Regions from separate parts of the Alteromonas australica genome, predicted to be linked through region 4. Evidence: predicted binding sites of a transcription regulator. Region 4 holds the regulator's gene; each other region holds the start of a gene.
What was found. The regulator sigma-54, encoded in region 4, starts transcription at its own class of promoters, with help from an activator protein. The targets are predictions, from matches to a motif close to GTTGGCACGNNNNTNGNNT.

Region 1: a site for sigma-54 is predicted at 1,915-1,933, ahead of EP13_RS18860 (flagellar hook-length control protein FliK). Genes of this name have one in related genera too.
Region 2: a site for sigma-54 is predicted at 2,151-2,169, ahead of EP13_RS04820 (flagellar assembly protein T N-terminal domain-containing protein). Genes of this name have one in related genera too.
Region 3: a site for sigma-54 is predicted at 1,436-1,454, ahead of fliE (flagellar hook-basal body complex protein FliE). Genes of this name have one in related genera too.

Annotation. Positions count from the first base shown of each region.
Region 1 covers NZ_CP008849.1:1,179,304-1,183,397, forward strand. The annotation lists gene fliH (flagellar assembly protein FliH) at 1-85, shown strand, start outside; gene fliI (flagellar protein export ATPase FliI) at 78-1,412, shown strand; gene fliJ (flagellar export protein FliJ) at 1,420-1,866, shown strand; gene EP13_RS18860 (flagellar hook-length control protein FliK) at 2,124-4,094, shown strand, end outside.
Region 2 covers NZ_CP008849.1:1,116,995-1,121,088, forward strand. The annotation lists gene EP13_RS04815 (transglutaminase-like cysteine peptidase) at 1-508, opposite strand, end outside; gene EP13_RS04820 (flagellar assembly protein T N-terminal domain-containing protein) at 832-1,965, opposite strand; gene EP13_RS04825 (LPP20 family lipoprotein) at 2,480-2,935, shown strand; gene flgN (flagellar protein FlgN) at 3,028-3,459, opposite strand; gene flgM (flagellar biosynthesis anti-sigma factor FlgM) at 3,492-3,821, opposite strand; gene flgA (flagellar basal body P-ring formation chaperone FlgA) at 3,925-4,094, opposite strand, start outside.
Region 3 covers NZ_CP008849.1:1,172,742-1,176,835, reverse strand. The annotation lists gene fliF (flagellar basal-body MS-ring/collar protein FliF) at 1-1,024, opposite strand, end outside; gene fliE (flagellar hook-basal body complex protein FliE) at 1,037-1,366, opposite strand; gene EP13_RS05080 (sigma-54-dependent transcriptional regulator) at 1,686-3,023, opposite strand; gene EP13_RS05075 (sensor histidine kinase) at 3,042-4,094, opposite strand, start outside.
Region 4 covers NZ_CP008849.1:858,859-862,952, forward strand. The annotation lists gene rapZ (RNase adapter RapZ) at 1-523, opposite strand, end outside; gene ptsN (PTS IIA-like nitrogen regulatory protein PtsN) at 553-996, opposite strand; gene hpf (ribosome hibernation promoting factor) at 1,006-1,293, opposite strand; gene EP13_RS03740 (RNA polymerase factor sigma-54) at 1,323-2,807, opposite strand; gene lptB (LPS export ABC transporter ATP-binding protein) at 2,885-3,610, opposite strand; gene lptA (lipopolysaccharide transport periplasmic protein LptA) at 3,613-4,094, opposite strand, start outside.

The DNA.
Region 1 (4,094 bases), 320 kb from region 4:
TAATGCGGTTGATGTGTCTATCGAACGCCGCTGTCGTGATGTCATCGACAAATTCTTACTTAACCAAGGTTTATCTGATGACTAGCCCTTGGCATTCACACTTTGAGTCACTCGCAAAACAAGTGACTTCTCCCCCCGTTGTGGCTGCAGGTAAACTCGTAAGAGGCATAGGCTTAACTCTGGAAGCCATTGGTTGCCAACTGCCCGTTGGAAGCCAATGTTTAGTTCAAACCGTTGAAGGTGAAATTGAAGCTGAAGTTGTTGGGTTTGGGGATGACATTACTTACCTGATGCCAACAGAAGCCGTGCGTGGCATCGTGCCAGGTAGCCGTGTTATGCCGCTCAACAGGCAAAGCGGATTGCCGGTTGGAATGGAATTACTGGGGAGAGTGGTAGACGGAAACGGGCAACCTTTAGATGGCTTAGGAGAAATTCAGGCTGAAACACGGGCGCCTACGACTCGAGCGCCGATGAATCCGTTGATTCGACGGCCTATTACCCAGCCCATGGATGTGGGCGTGCGTGCCATCAATGCATTAAATACGGTGGGTGTTGGACAGCGAATGGGCTTGTTTGCAGGCAGTGGTGTGGGAAAAAGTGTGTTACTTGGCATGATGACCCGTGGTTGTGAAGCCGATGTGGTTGTGGTGGGTTTAGTCGGGGAACGGGGCCGTGAAGTTAAAGAGTTTATTCACGACATTCTGACAGAAGAAGAGCGTGCTCGGGCTGTGGTTGTCGCCGCTCCAGCGGACACTTCTCCGCTGATGCGCTTAAAAGGTTGTGAAACTGCAGTCACTATTGCCGAATATTTTCGGGATAAAGGCATGAAGGTACTGTTGCTTATCGATTCACTCACACGTTACGCCATGGCACAACGTGAAATTGCGTTAGCAGTAGGTGAGCCTCCTGCGACCAAAGGCTACCCACCTTCGGTATTTGCACGCTTGCCGGCACTGGTAGAACGTGCCGGCAATGGTAGCGAGAAACAAGGCTCTATTACGGCATTTTATACTGTGTTGACTGAAGGGGATGACCTACAAGATCCTATCGCAGATGCTGCACGGGCTATTTTAGATGGCCATGTGGTTCTATCCAGAACCCTGGCTGACAGCGGCCATTACCCCGCTATCGATATTGAAGCGTCTATTAGCCGCGTAATGCCTATGGTGACCAGTGACGAACACCAAATGATGGCGCGCCGCATTCGTCAGGTATATTCTAATTTTAAGCAGAACCAAGATTTGATCTCCATCGGTGCTTATGCGAAGGGGTCAGACCCTCGTATAGACCTCGCCATTCGTGCAGAACCCGCCATCAACGCCTTTTTGCAGCAAGGAATGAAAAATATTTTACCCTACGACGAATGCTTAGAAGGCATGAGTGCGCTAGCGAAAGGTTTGGGTAAGGGGTAGGTGATCCATGTCTAAGCAGTTAGAGCGAGTGGCTGAATTTGAGCGAGAGAAAGAGCAGCAGGCCGCGCAATTGTTTCAACAGGCACAATTGAATGTTAATCAGCAAAAGCAAAAACTCACAAGTTTAGAGCAATACCGGTTCGACTATATTAGAAATATCCAGCAAACAGGGCAAGGCGGCGTGACGGCTCAGCATTATCAGCAGCACCTCTCTTTTGTAGGAAAATTAGACAAAGCCTGTGAGCAGCAAATGAACGTGATTGCGCAGGCGAATTTAGCCGCAGATCAACGCAAGCAAGTGTGGCTGAAACAACAACAAAAAGTAAAAGCGGTAACCCTTTTGCTTGAAAAGCAGCAACGGGCTAAACAACAGAAAGAGGCCAAAGCCGAACAAGCCATGATGGATGAGTTTGCCACTCAGCGATTTTTTCGCGCCAAAAAACAAGGCTTCTAACGCTCAGTATTCCGTTGAATTCTTACTTTCTTTAACGACTTCCGCTACCTTGGAACACCCTTTGCAATAACCCTATATTAGTTAATGTCACCGATTGCATAGGTGATAATTATTCACCTTGTTACGCTATTCGCTTGCTCAGGAAGGACACAATTTAAAATTTCTATGTTGCTGATTTTATAGAAATTGTAGAAGCTTGTAATCGTGTGAGAAGGCATAGCCATTGGCATGCAATGCCAGCGTAGGATGTAAATATTATGATGCAACAAGTTGCCGCACAAAATACAGACTCTGCCGCTTTACCTTTTGCCACTAGTAAACCGGCAAAAGCCGTAGAGGCAGGTATTAGCGCTGAGTCGCGCTCGCAAAATAACCAGGCGTTCCAACAAGCTTTTGATGATGCTCGCCTCAAACGAGAAGACTTGGCACAGGAAAAAAAGCTAGCGCGAAGAGACAGCCTTGAGCAAGAACAAAACCTTGAGCGAGAAGAGAGCCTTCAGCGACAAGAAAGCCTTCAGCGAGAAGAAAACCTTCAGCGAAAAGAAAATCGCGAGCTTCAAGCGTCAACGAAAAACAATGCAGAAAACGCCAGCAAATCAAGTGCGAAACCCGAGCAAGACAAAGCTGCTAGTCATCAAGTTTCCGACGACGAAACAAAAGGCGCTCAGCAAGCAGCACTCGATGACCAAGATAACCTAGCGCAAAGCGAAAAGAGTGATGCTGCAAACCAGCCGCTTATTGACAGCACAGATGAGAGCTCTTTAATCGGCGAATTAGACAATAGCGATGTGACTCAAGACGCTAGCGAAGACTCACTTTTTTCGGGTGAAAGCGAACTCTCACCCGAAAAACCTACACCCGACGCATTGAAAGAACGGCTTCATGCACTATTAAATGGTGAAAAGCAGGAAGACACTTTCATTCGCGCAGACTTACCTGTTAAAAGTCACCTCGTCACTGATGACGAGGTGAATACCGAAAACGAGAATGCAACCCGCTGGATTGACTACGTAGACGCAGTATTAGCGGCTAAAGGCGAAGGTAAATCGGCAAACGCAGAAACAGGCGAAACTAACCCCCAGGTTGCTACTTTCGACGAGCTCCTTAACGAAGACGGCGCGATGGCAGATAACGCCTATCTCGCAGAAATGCTAGAGGCCTTGAACGCTGAAGCCTCCGCCTCGATGGCCGACGGCGATAAGCCTCATCTTTTAGGGGAAGAGGTGCTATCGATTACTCAGCAATTAATGGGTGAATTAACGCAAGACAATGATGAGGTTTCCGATGAGGCGCTTGCCACTTTAAAAGCTTTAACCGCGGTCATTCAAGACACGTCTAGTGAAAATGCCACGTGGAATACGGAACTGGACGCCTTACTTGCTCAGTTTTCCAGCGTATCAACGGATTTGAATGGCGACCCCGCTTTAACCGATGCCGAAACCCTTTCGTTGGCGTCGTTGTCTGAAGACGAAGTGTTAGTCCTTAGTTTGATGAAAGATGCCTTAGCCCAACTTCAACAGACCGATGGCGTAAAAATACCAGAATCGGCAACGGCGGATCCTAAGGCAATGGGGTCTGAGAACGAAGTGCTAACGCCAAATTTAGCGGAGTTAGAAGGAACGTGGGCCGATGAACTAACAAATATGCTCGCAAGCATGTCACCAGAAAGTGCGCAGAAAGCCACGGAAGCTATTGCGCAACGCTTGGCAGCCAGTGTACCTTCCGCCACTCAAGCGCAACAAGAAGCGATTAAAACCAGTATTGCAGCTGGTATTAATGAGTACCAACAACAAATCGCTCAGGGCAGAGAGCCAGGTATCGACTTGCAATCAATTATAGATGGTGCCGCTAACGAAGCGGGGCTCTCCAGTGCTCAAATGCAGCAGCTAAACGCACAAACAGAGGCGCAAGTTGGGCAGTTTATGCAACTGGTTAATCAAACCCAAGGCGCAGCGCATCAAGCTTTACAAAGCCAAATGATGAATGTTGACACCCAGTTGGTGGAAAATGGTCAGCTTAAAAGTGAAGCGTCAAAACAACAGCAACAATTTGAAGGGTTTGATAAGGCCGTAAACATTCACAAGCCGGAAGGGCAGCAGCAACTTAACGAAAAAATTCGTTGGATGGTTAATGCCAGAAATACCATGGCCGAAATTCGTCTTGACCCCCCAGAACTCGGTAGTATGCAAGTAAGGGTGAATGTTAGCGGAGACGCGGCAAGCGTAAGT
Region 2 (4,094 bases), 260 kb from region 4:
ACGGTCTTCTAATTCCTTCTTTCTTCATGCGCTCAATCACGTTGCGCCACCTGGATAGTCTACTGGTAGAAGTTGATACTTGTTTAGATTTCCCCGGTGCCCATATACCCGCGTCATTAAAACTAAATACGGGTATTAAATCGGTACGTTCGGCACCAGGTAAAATATCGGAAACAAGGCTGTCTAACACTAAAGGGTCTGATTCGGGTGTATCGTAATAACCCAACACCATATGCGCTTGCGTCACTCGGCTTCTACCAATCTTCGCTTTAACATAGATAAGACGAAGTTTAGTACTATCGATACCTAAGTGTAGCAGAGCTACGTATTTTGCAATGGCATAATCCTCACAATCTCCGCGAGAATGACCAATTAATTCGGCTGGGGTTGCCCAATAGTCTTTTTGTTTGAATACAACGTCATCCGTTGCATATTGGATATGGGTGTCAAAAAATTGGTTGATACCTTCCAGTTGTGCGTTGACTGGCAGTCCATTTAGATTGCTCAATACAGTCTGCAACTGTTCTACGTGATTAGCTCTTTGGGCGCCGAATCTTTTTTCTACTTCCTGTTTTAAGATCGGAAACTCTATGGACAAGTGTTCCTTCACGTTTTGCCCAGTCACCATAAGAGCCAAAAATATTAATATATTTGACGCTATTACTGAAAAGGTCATGTGATTTGTTGTTTATTATTATACGAAAGTATAAGTACCATACCGAGAGTATCTACTTAAATATGTATAAATCTTTATACTTATGTATAGGTATACCACGGCCTGCTGATTAAACCAACCGTGAAATACGAAAGGGGCATGTGTTGAGTTCGGCGTTATTTTTTTATAACGAAGTCGTTCTCTTGAATGTTAATGATGACGTTAGCGTCTTTATGGCGAACTTGTGCAGAATTGCTATACGCCGATTCAACGATAAAAACTCCCGGATAAATATTATATTGTAAGTAGGTTTCGCCACGACCATCTGTAAATTGCCGTGTTTGATAAATATATAGCTCATCATTTGGCATTACGCCATTATCTCTGCCTAAAGAAACGGTGACATTTGTATTATTGGCTTGTAGCACCCTACCGGTAAGAGGTTGGCAAGAGGTGGTTTCTTCAAGGTCGACAATGAATTTTGCCACTTGCTTATCAATCGCTTTTCCGTAGGCGGTTGACCAAAACGATTGTGAGTATTCGTCTAATTCAGCAAAGCGATCAAAGGGCCAAGTATCTTGTGTTTGGTATGTTCGTTGGAATAGCTTACCGCCGTTAAGGCCATCGTAAACGGCGACATCAAAAGCGAAATAGCGGGTAGCGTCTTCATCGGCCCAAAAGGCCAACCGAGAAGGGGGTTCTCGGGTCACGCTCAGGTCGGTAATTTCCCCTACTAAAACAAATTGAGCGTCAGCCACTTTTGCTAGCTCTCTAACATTGGCGGGCAACGTAGATGGAGACCAGTAGGTAGTATAAGGTGCAATATAGGACAATTTGGCGTAAGTGCCATGAGTGTCCATCAGCGTAGCTAAGTGACGGGTAAACGCAGCAGGAAAGTCGGCGATTTGTCCATCTAAAAGGTGCTCTCTATTGGCAACAGAGAAATAGCTACTAGCAACGTGCTTGGTGTATTCACTGGCTTTACATATTTGTTCTTTTGGAAATATGTCAGCACGAATGGTAACGGTAACATAGTCGCTATGCCACACTTCATCCACAAGCTCTACTTGGTTTACTTCACCTGTGCTACTAATAGTTATATCTTCGCTTTCTAATAAGCCGTTGGTTAATTGCTGAACACTGTTTATCGATGCGCCAGCAAACAACAGGGCCTGTTTAAGCGCTTCCTCAGTGGCGGCTTTGCGGGCGCTATGTTTATCGCCCTTCATTATAATTGCCTGGCCTTTAGCTTCGTACCAAACGGCATTTACTTGCCCTACATATAATGCCAGTAGGCAAATAAGCGCCATGAATATGCAATGCGAAGACTTATTTTTCTGTGCGAACACAAGCGCCCCTCAGCTTAGTTTTATGTTGCTCTAAAGCATTTTACCTTGCGCTATTGCTCTACCCAGGCAGGGTGGTTGTTGTCCGCACGCACTGGGTGTCAAAAAAGCTTCACCACACAAGGTTACTTTCATATATAGATGAGTGTAAGCGAATAGAGTGCCAAAAATACAAAATGTGATGAAGACAGCGGTCACCATCGGTGGTTTGGTCTCATTTATTAAGTGTCAATTCACTGACTTTCACATTTAGGCGCAAACTTTGCTTTCAGTTTTAGTCACACGTGATAAAGCACGTCAACCGCTTGGCTGTCACCTTGGGTTTAACCTTATCGATGCAGTCAAACTAACTCAGTTCAGTCTATTGCGTTAGCGAGAGTGTGTCAGCGTGAATAATAGCGGTTTATCAGTCAAGTAGGACGGTCATTTTAAGGTTACCAATATGAAAATGGTGAAAAGGCGTATTAAGCATTCGGTGATGTTGCTGACATCAGTCTTGGTTAGCGCCAGTATTTTGTCTGGATGCAGCCTGTTTGTAGACAAACATGTTGAATGGGAAACCGTGGAACCGGAATCTTACCCTACACTGACGGCGGTGGGGTATGCGCCCATTGCTTCTCAGCGTGGAGAAAGCGAAACCGTTAAAATGTTGATGGCAATTAAAGCGTCAAAGTTAGAGGCGTATCGAGAGCTTGCTGAGCAAGTGTATGGGCAACGTATCGAGGGAAGTCAATCACTCTCAAGCCTTGTTGTATCAAATGAAACCTTAAAGGCGTCAGTAGAAGGCGTCATTCGCGGGGCAAAAATTATAAAAAGCTATCCGGTTGGTGAAGATACCTACGCCACAGAATTAGAATTAGACATGCAGCGGGTATACGACATTTACCTTTCAACGGCAAAACCTCGGCGAATTAAAGACATTAAATATTACTAGCCGTTAGCTTCAAGCGTCATGAGAAGAAATAGAAAAAGGGTGCAATATCAATTGCACCCTTTTTCTTTAAAGATCGAGGAGGGTGAAAAATACTAGGCGCTTACACCTGAACCTAAACGCCCACCGTTGGGCTTGCCTTTTTTGTCATAGGTTAGGGATTCTTTTGCGCGCACTTCTAACATAAGATTACGTAAGTGAGTCAGACGAAGCTGACCTTGCTCCACTGCCTTTTGGTTGACACTGGTTTTATACTTACATTCATCTAATATCTGAGCCGCCGATTGCATTAAGCTTTCTGCCTCTTCAGGCAAACTACCCGATTTTTTCTCTGCTTGATAAACGGGCTCAATTTGCCTATCTGCAGCTTGAATCGCTTCAAGTAGCTCGGCTTTTTGTTCCAGCAAACTCGTTAGTGCTTCAGCATCACGGGCACTTATCAAGTGAAGTTCCTGCTCAAGTAGTTGCGCTAATTGAGACAAGTTTTCAACTTGTTGCTGTAATGCTGAGGTAAGTGTGCTGGTCATAATCACCTAACTAAATGTTAATGCAACTGTGGTTAATCGGCGCCAAAAATCTCTGATTCAGCCTTGGCGATTTTATTGGCTAACACTTCAGGGTTAACCTTGTACTCGCCGCTTTGAATCGCTTTTTTAAGACGATCTACTTTTTCCTGATTAACAGGCGCTTCAGTACCTTTTTTCTGTACTTGATTCAATTGTTGCGCAGATTGCGTCAGCGACACCGAATCTTGACGGGGCGCACTTTGCGTCTTTGCAGCGACATCTGACGCTTGCTGTTGAGACTGTTGCGTCTGATTCTGCTGCGAAATTTTTGTATTATCAACGGGTGTTTTTGGTAACCCATTGTTTACATTGTTAATTGCCATAGTCTTTCTCCACTACCTATTCACCTCAGTATATATTATCGGCCCTTCATGCTTTTTCTTTAGGCTTTTTTGAGATGAAAATGCAGTCTTTTAAATCGCTATTTTACAAGTGTACCACGACTTCTTTCGCACTGGCGACTTCGGCTATTACCGTATTTTGACTGCTCGTGTTTGTCACCCTAATTGTATCACCAATGACACCATCTTGTTCGGCGATTCCAGCAGTCTTCACCGCCATAGTGCCAATATGGGCTTTAATGGTTATTCTGTCAC
Region 3 (4,094 bases), 310 kb from region 4:
CAGCTCCGGCTTGCTCTGGAATATTAGAATCAAGAGGAGGTTGATTGGAAAGCGCGCCAGGAATGCCGCCAACGCCGCCGCCCACACTGTTTTCCTCAACAATCATTTCACTACGCACGGCGGGTAAGTCAGGGTTATAACTGCGCTGGGTTTGCTCCATGGCAGTAAAGTCCATGCTCACGTCTGCCTGAGCCGTATAGTTACCAATGCCAAGTACGGGGATCAAAATAGCATCTATTTTTTCCAGGTATTCTTGTTCCCGTTGACGCTCTATTTCGTATTCTTTACGGGCTCTAGCACTTAATGAATCTTGCGAGCCTGAGTTGAGTAAGCGGCCGTTGCTGTCGGTGACCGTTACTTTTGATGGTTCCATATTCTGCACAGCAGATGCCACGATATCAATCACAGCATCAACTTCTTCACCTGCTATAACCGACCCGCGTTTTGCGGTTAATACTACCGTAGCTGAGGCCTTTTTTTCACGTCTCGCAAAAACGTTTTCTTTCGGCATAGCCAGAAGTACCCGGGCTTTTTGAATACTTGTCATATCTTCAATAGTGGATGCAATTTGCTGTTCACGGGCGTGTTTTAATCTTTCCATTTCCACCCGCTGACTGACACCGAACCCCATGTCTTGCATGATAATGTCGGTTCCGCTATCGCTGCTATTGGTTAAGCCTTGGCGCGTCATACCTAAACGGATATTTTGAAACTCATCGCTTCTTACATAAACCGTGTTTCCTTCTAAGCGGTACTCTATTTGGTTGGCATCCATGTAATCTAGCGTTTCGATGAGCTCTTGGGTCTCCATTTTGGCTAGAGGACGAAAATCAGGTTCTTGTGCCCAAATTAAAATAAACACCGCAATGGCCACACAGATAACAAGCACTACCACAAGTGCCATTTGTCGCATCATGTCTGTGTTGCCTAAGGTATCCATGAATCCAGATTTATTTTCTGGTTCCACATCGCCTGCCGTGCTTTGATCGGGTACGGTTAAATTTGTGCCTGTTGCCTCAGCCATGATCTACTCCAACTACACTGGCATGTTCATGATTTGCTTGTACGCTTCAAGCACTTTATTTCTCACTTGCACGGTTGCCTCAAACGCAATACCCGCTTTCTCTTTGGTGAGCATAACTTCAGCTAAACTTAATGAGTTGTCGCCCATTTCGAACCGTTGTTGCGCATTTTTCGATTCTAACTGCATACCATTTACACCATCTACCGCTTGCTTAAGCATGTTAGAAAAATCATCTTTTGTGGGATTAATGTCTGGTAATGTTTGGGGCTCATTAACCTGAAGACGAGACTGCCCAATCATATTTTGCATTTCTTGATACAAACTGTTGGCTTTGACGTCCATAACCACTCCTACACGATTTCGTCGAAAAATTGCCGCTATGCGGCGAAATGTTGCTGTTGCCCAGTACAAATGCAATCAACAAGCCAACTTTAAAAATCATTTAAAATCAGATAATTGAATATAAAATTTAGAGGAAAGCCAATTTTATGACAGGGTGAAGCCAATTTCACAACAGCGCGCATTCATGGTGGCGCTTGTCGTGCTCAGCCAGATTGGAAATGAATAAGTCTCGCTAGGCGGCTAATACCTAACGAGACCTCAGTCGTCGTACATTTAAGCAGTTGCTTGTTGACAAACAACTTTTTATATCTGAAGTTAACTATGCAGGCACTTCAATACCATCTTCGCGCATTCTAGCGAGCTTGTAACGCAAGGTTCTAGGGCTAATCCCCAACTTCTCGGCCACATCTTTACGCTTGCCATTGCACAGCGCTAACGTATCTAAAATAATTTGATGTTCTTGCTGGCGAAGTTCAGAACCCAGTTTGCTATTGTCATCAGGTTCAACCTGCATTTCCATTTCGCTGTGCACCGCCATATCTATCATCAAGTCGCCTGAATCAACAAGGCCCCCTTCACAAAGAATTAGCGCCCTTTGCACTACGTTTTCTAATTCGCGAACGTTGCCCGGCCACGTATATTGAGACAGTTTGTTTCTCGCCGCGGCACTTAATTTTACTGTACCCAAATTCTGATTTGCCGCATGTCGCGAAATAAGATGTTCGGCTAAGGGGACAATATCACCGGGACGCTCAGACAAGGGACGCCATGTAATAGGAAATACATTAAGACGATAATATAAATCTTCTCTAAACTCCCCTCGTTCAACGGCTTTGCGTAAGTCTCGGTTGCTAGTAGCAATAACCCGTACATCGAGCTTGATGTTTTTTCTGCCGCCCAAGCGTTCCACTTCCCTTTCTTGCAACACACGAAGCAACTTTGCCTGCAACGCCAAATCCATTTCTGTAATCTCGTCTAACAATAAAGTCCCGCTTTGCGCTTGTTCGAATTTACCAGGACAGGCTTGAACCGCGCCGGTAAACGCGCCTTTCTCATAGCCAAACAAAGTGGCTTCCAACATATTTTCAGGAATAGCGGCGCAATTAATGGCCACAAAAGGCGCATCAGCACGCTGTGACTGGTCATGAATATAGCGTGAGAGCACCTCTTTACCCGAACCACTCGGCCCCATGACCATCACAGTAGCGTCAGACTTCGCGACTTTTCGCGATAAGGCGAGTAGTTGCAAACTGGAAGGGTCTGCCACGATGGGCGTGCGTGACTCAATTTTTTGTGCTGGCGCATATCGCCCAACTAAATTGAGTAACACTTCCGGCGCGAACGGCTTAGATAAGTAATCTGTCGCGCCATCTCGCATGGCTTGAACCGCATCATTGATTGTGGCAAACGCTGTCATGAGTAACACTGGCATTTGCGGGTATTTCGCTTTAATGCTTTTAAGCAAAGCGAGGCCGCTCATTTCGCCCATTTGAATATCGCTCACCACTAAGTCTATTTTTCTCCCAGAGAGCACCATCAACGCCGATTCTGCGCAGTCGGCATCAACGACATCATAATCGCCGAGTAACAAGGTATCGTATAAGGCTTCACGTAAGCCTGCATCGTCTTCCACGATAAGAATGGTTGTTTTAGCCATAAGAAAGTACTCCTGCCTTTATGCGACCTTAGTTTTGTGCTCAGAAGAATGAACCGCCTGTGAGGCTGAACAAGGGATTGCTATGGTGAAACACGCGCCACCATGGGCAAGATTTGACACCGTGAGTTGACCGTTATGCGCATTCACTACTGATTTCACAACGGCAAGCCCTAAACCTGTACCATGGGTTTTCGTGGTATAGAAGGGTTCAAAAATTTTGTTTTGCAAGTGTGCTGGAACGCCAGGGCCCTGGTCACAAACGGAAATAGCAAGTTTGTTGCTGACAACGTGCGCTTTAACACAGATAGCTTGGCCTTTAGGCGTCACCTGACTTGCATTATGTACCAGGTTCAATATGGCGCCCTGCAAGGCCGTAAGGTTTCCGGTAACCGATACGTTAGCGTTAAACCCCTCTACCGATATTGATTGAGCCGCCTGACTGGCCATGGTTTGCGACGTAGGCAAAATAGCCTCTTCAAGTTCTTGTGATGAAATAGACGCAACCACTTGCTCTTCACCCGACTTCGCGAATAGCAACATATCGTTGACCTGACTTTCTAGCTCTTTTAAACGGTCTGTCAGTTTATGAGCAAATTGTTCGCCGGCATTTTCTGGTAAATTTTTACGCGTTAAGTTAGAGGCATAAAGCATAGCTGCAGATAGCGGCGTTCTTATCTGATGTGCGAGTGAGGCCACCATTTTGCCAAGTGAAGACAAACGCTGCATATGACTCACTCGTGCTTGGAGCTCACGGGTTTCCGTTAAGTCCGTTATCACAATAAGCTGGCCCGGCTCTTTCTCCAATGGCGTAATAGACAGCTTCACACGACGCCCATCCACCAAGGATACCTCGTGGCCATCGTCCGCTCTCGGTTTAAATGAACGTGCGATAATATTTCGCCAAACCTGCTCTTCGAGAGGCTCGCCCAGTAATGCCTTTGCTTGATCATTGGCTTGCTTCACTACGCCTTTACCATCAAGCACAATAACACCAGCAGGCATAACCTTTAGTAAATGTTCTAGTTGACTTGCTTGGCGACGAAGCGATGCCACCTCATCAGCGCTTACCAC
Region 4 (4,094 bases):
TAGGAATACCATGTTTGAAGCCAAAGGATTCAAATACCAATACCAGGCGAGAACTCTTTTTACCTAAAATTCGCTCACGTATTAATTCAGCAAGTTGGTGAATGGTCAGTTTATCGGTATCTATGTATAAGTCTGCTCGTTCAATCACAGGAGCGAGTAAAGCGGCTTCCGCTTTAATAGATTCAGACAAAGACTTATTCAGTTTTGCCAATGGATGTAATCGTCGGGTTTCACTAAAGCGTTTGACGAGAATGTCGTCACTGGCATCAATGTAGACGATGGTCATGGACCAAGAAGAGGGAAGGTAGTCGAGTATTTCAACTAAATCGTCTGGGTTTTTGGGTAGGTTACGTACATCAATACTTACAGCAACTTGATCGTATTCGTCGACTACCGTATGGGTAAGGGTAGGTAATAAATTGACGGGAATATTATCTACGCAATAATACCCTAAATCTTCCAGTGCCCGTAAAGCAACAGACTTCCCTGACCCCGAACGACCACTAATAATAATTAGTTTCAATTGGCCTCTCCCTTAAGATGGCATTAGAGTTAGCTTAGCGCTGCAATAATATCGTCGCTATTGGTGGCACGCCTAATTGCCTTCACGGTCTCTTTGTCACTCAATTTACCTGCAACCGTGGCTAGGGTTTGTAAGTGCCCCTCGGTTTGCTCTTCTGGAACCAATAAGGCAAAGAAAATATCTACCGGTTGGTTGTCCAGCGCGTCAAAGTTGATGGCAGGGTTACTAGTTACAATAATGGCGATAACACTTTCCAATCCTGCCAGTCGACCATGAGGCAGTGCAATACCATTTCCAATACCCGTACTGCCCATTCTCTCGCGGTTCAATAGGCTAGTGAGTACTGTCGTTTCATCAATATTATCGTTGTTTTTGGCAGCGATATTACTGATGATCTCTAGAATTCGTTTTTTGCTGTTACATTGAACCGCACATTCAGTGCGGTCCAAACTTACGATTGCTTGAATTTCCATAAGCGTGAGTTAATGCTTTTTCAGCTTTTCCTTATGCTTTATGACTTGCCTGTCTAGTTTGTCAACCATGCTGTCTATTGCTGCATACATATCAGTATTTTCAGAGGAAGCAAAAACCTCAGCGCCACTTAAATGCATGGTCGCTTCGGCTTTCTGATTAAGTTTTTCAACATTGAGAATGACATGCACATTAGAAATGTGATCAAAGTGCCTCTCTAGTTTGCTGAACTTGGTATCGACATAATTACGCAAAGAGTCGGTGATTTCGACGTGATGACCAGTAAGGTTGATTTGCATATTTCGTCTTCCTTATATTTATGAGCCAGTTAAAGTAAGCTCTTTCGCTGGTTAGACGGTGGAATCGACAATGATTCCCGGTATTTTGCTATTGTCCGCCGGGCGACTTTAATGCCCTGTTCGGCCAACAATTGAGCAATCTTGCTATCACTTAGTGGCTTGCTTGGCGTTTCAGCCGCTACAAGCTTTTTAATCAGCGCGCGGATGGCAGTAGATGAACACTCACCCCCAGACTCCGTGGCAACGTGACTAGAAAAGAAGTACTTCAATTCAAATATCCCACGTGGGGTATGCATATACTTTTGCGTGGTGACACGTGAAATGGTGGATTCATGCATATCAACCATTTCAGCAACATCGTTAAGCACCATGGGCTTCATCATTTCAGGGCCATATTCAAAAAAGCCCATTTGTTGCTGCACAATACAATTTGCAACCTTCATCAAGGTGTCGTTTCTTGATTCAAGACTTTTAATAAACCATTTTGCTTCCTGCATATGAGAGCGAATGAACTGCGAGTCGCTACTATTTTTCGCTCTTCTGCTCATGGCCGCATATTGCTGGTTCACACTAAGTTTAGGCAAGCTATCTGGATTAAGTTCAACCACCCAACGACCATTTTTCTTGGTGACCGAGACATCGGGTATAACATACTCAGGCTCTTTAGTGATAAGAGCGCTACCTGGGCGAGGATTCAATGTTTGCAACAAGCGCATAGCTTCGCGTAATTGATCTTCTTTAAGACGGCTTTTACGCATCAGCGTACGATAGTCTTTGCTACTGAGTAGGTCTGAGTATTCTTCTATCAGTTGTTTGGCTTCTTTTAACCAAGGCGTATCATCTGAAAATTGGCGAAGCTGAACCATCAAGCATTCTTGCGGTGTACGAGAGCCTGAACCAATGGGGTCGAACATTTGAATGCGTTTTAACACACATTCTACTTCGTCCAATTCAACCGGCTCTTCCATATCTTCGGAATTTACAGAATCTAAAATGTCGTCAAGGGTGACGGTAAGATAACCAGACTCGTCAATTGAATCGATAATAGCCGTTGCGATGGCACGGTCAGTATCTGAAAAGTGGGTAAGACGCATTTGCCATAGCAAATGTGCTTGAATGTCTTCGGTGGTTTCGCCTTGGAAAATCTGCTCATCGTCATTATTCGAGGGCCCAGGGGCGGGTGCAGAAGACGCTGAGTAATATTCGTCCCACGTGCTGTCTATGGGTAATTCATCAGGTAGGTCATTCTTCTCTAATGCGTCACCGGCTTCAAGCGTATCGCTTGATGCGGTAGTAACGGCGTCTTGAGCGACGTCATCCCCGTCGATATTGTTTTTCTCTAATTGAGGCTCATCACTGCCTTCTTCTACTTCAAGTAGAGGATTTGAGTCTAGGGCTTCCTGGATCTCCTGTTGCAGGTCGAGCGTTGACAGCTGCAGCAGTTTTATCGCCTGCTGTAGCTGAGGTGTCATGGTAAGTTGTTGACTGAACTTTAACTGTAAAGATGGTTTCATCTACGTCTTATTTACTGTGCTCTTATTGTGAATATACCAGGTGCATAATTTGAAAAATGACAATTCTGTTACATTAACTATAGCCTGAATTGTTCACCTAGGTATACATCCCTTACTTTTTGATTACTTAAAACCTGCTCTGCCGTTCCTTGGGCTATTAATTCACCGTGACTCACAATGTAGGCTTTTTCACATACATCCAATGTTTCTCGTACATTGTGGTCTGTAATGAGGATACCGATACCTCTATCACGAAGGTGCTGTATTATCTTCTTTATATCATTAACCGATATAGGATCAACACCAGCAAATGGTTCATCGAGTAAAATAAATTGCGGATTGGCTGCTAGCGCACGCGCAATCTCTACGCGCCGGCGTTCTCCACCTGATAAACTCATTCCTGTACTATTACGTATATGGTTAATATTAAATTCATCAAGAAGGGCGTCGGCTTCTTCTTCCTGTTGTGATGAATTTAAATCTTTTCGTGTCTGTAAAATCGCCATGATGTTTTCAAACACGGTTAGCTTGCGAAAAATAGAGGCTTCCTGTGGCAGGTAGCCAATGCCCTTACGTGCGCGTTCGTGCATAGGCTGGTGGGTGAGCTCACCATCATCAATGGTGATTTTTCCCTTATCTAGTGGCACAAGACCCACAATCATGTAAAAGGTGGTGGTTTTACCTGCGCCGTTAGGGCCTAATAAGCCCACGATTTGCCCGGTTGAGACCGACAAACTAACGTCTCTCACTACTTGGCGAGATTTATAGGCTTTGGCTAAGTTACTTGCGCTTAGTGTTGCCATGGTTAGTTATCGTCCTCGTTATTCTCGTCTTCTTTCGCCTTCTCATCGGTCAGCTTGCGAATCGCTTCTGGTCGAAAAACGGTGGTCACTCTGCCTTCATCATTGTCACCGCTGCCGGTGGCAAGAAGCTGTTCGGTAATCATGTCAAAGGTGATTTTATCGCCTTTCACAGAACTGGTGTCTTGTTGCAGCTCTGCATTGCCGTCTAACGAGAGAGTGCGATTAACCACTTCATAGCGAATTTCATTGGCTTTGGCTGTTACCGGGGTGCCGTCTTCTAAGGTTTGCGAATAACTTGCTGGCGCGCCTCTGGCGATGAATATCTCACGGCCTTCGCCTTCTGTTGCAACCACTTCCACTTCATCTGCGTTAATCACTAACGTGCCTTGGGAAATACGCACGTTATCCTTAAACAACGAGGTTTTATTCTTACCATCAACAAACTGCGATTTAGAATCTACCTTTATCGGTTTGTTAAAGTCGC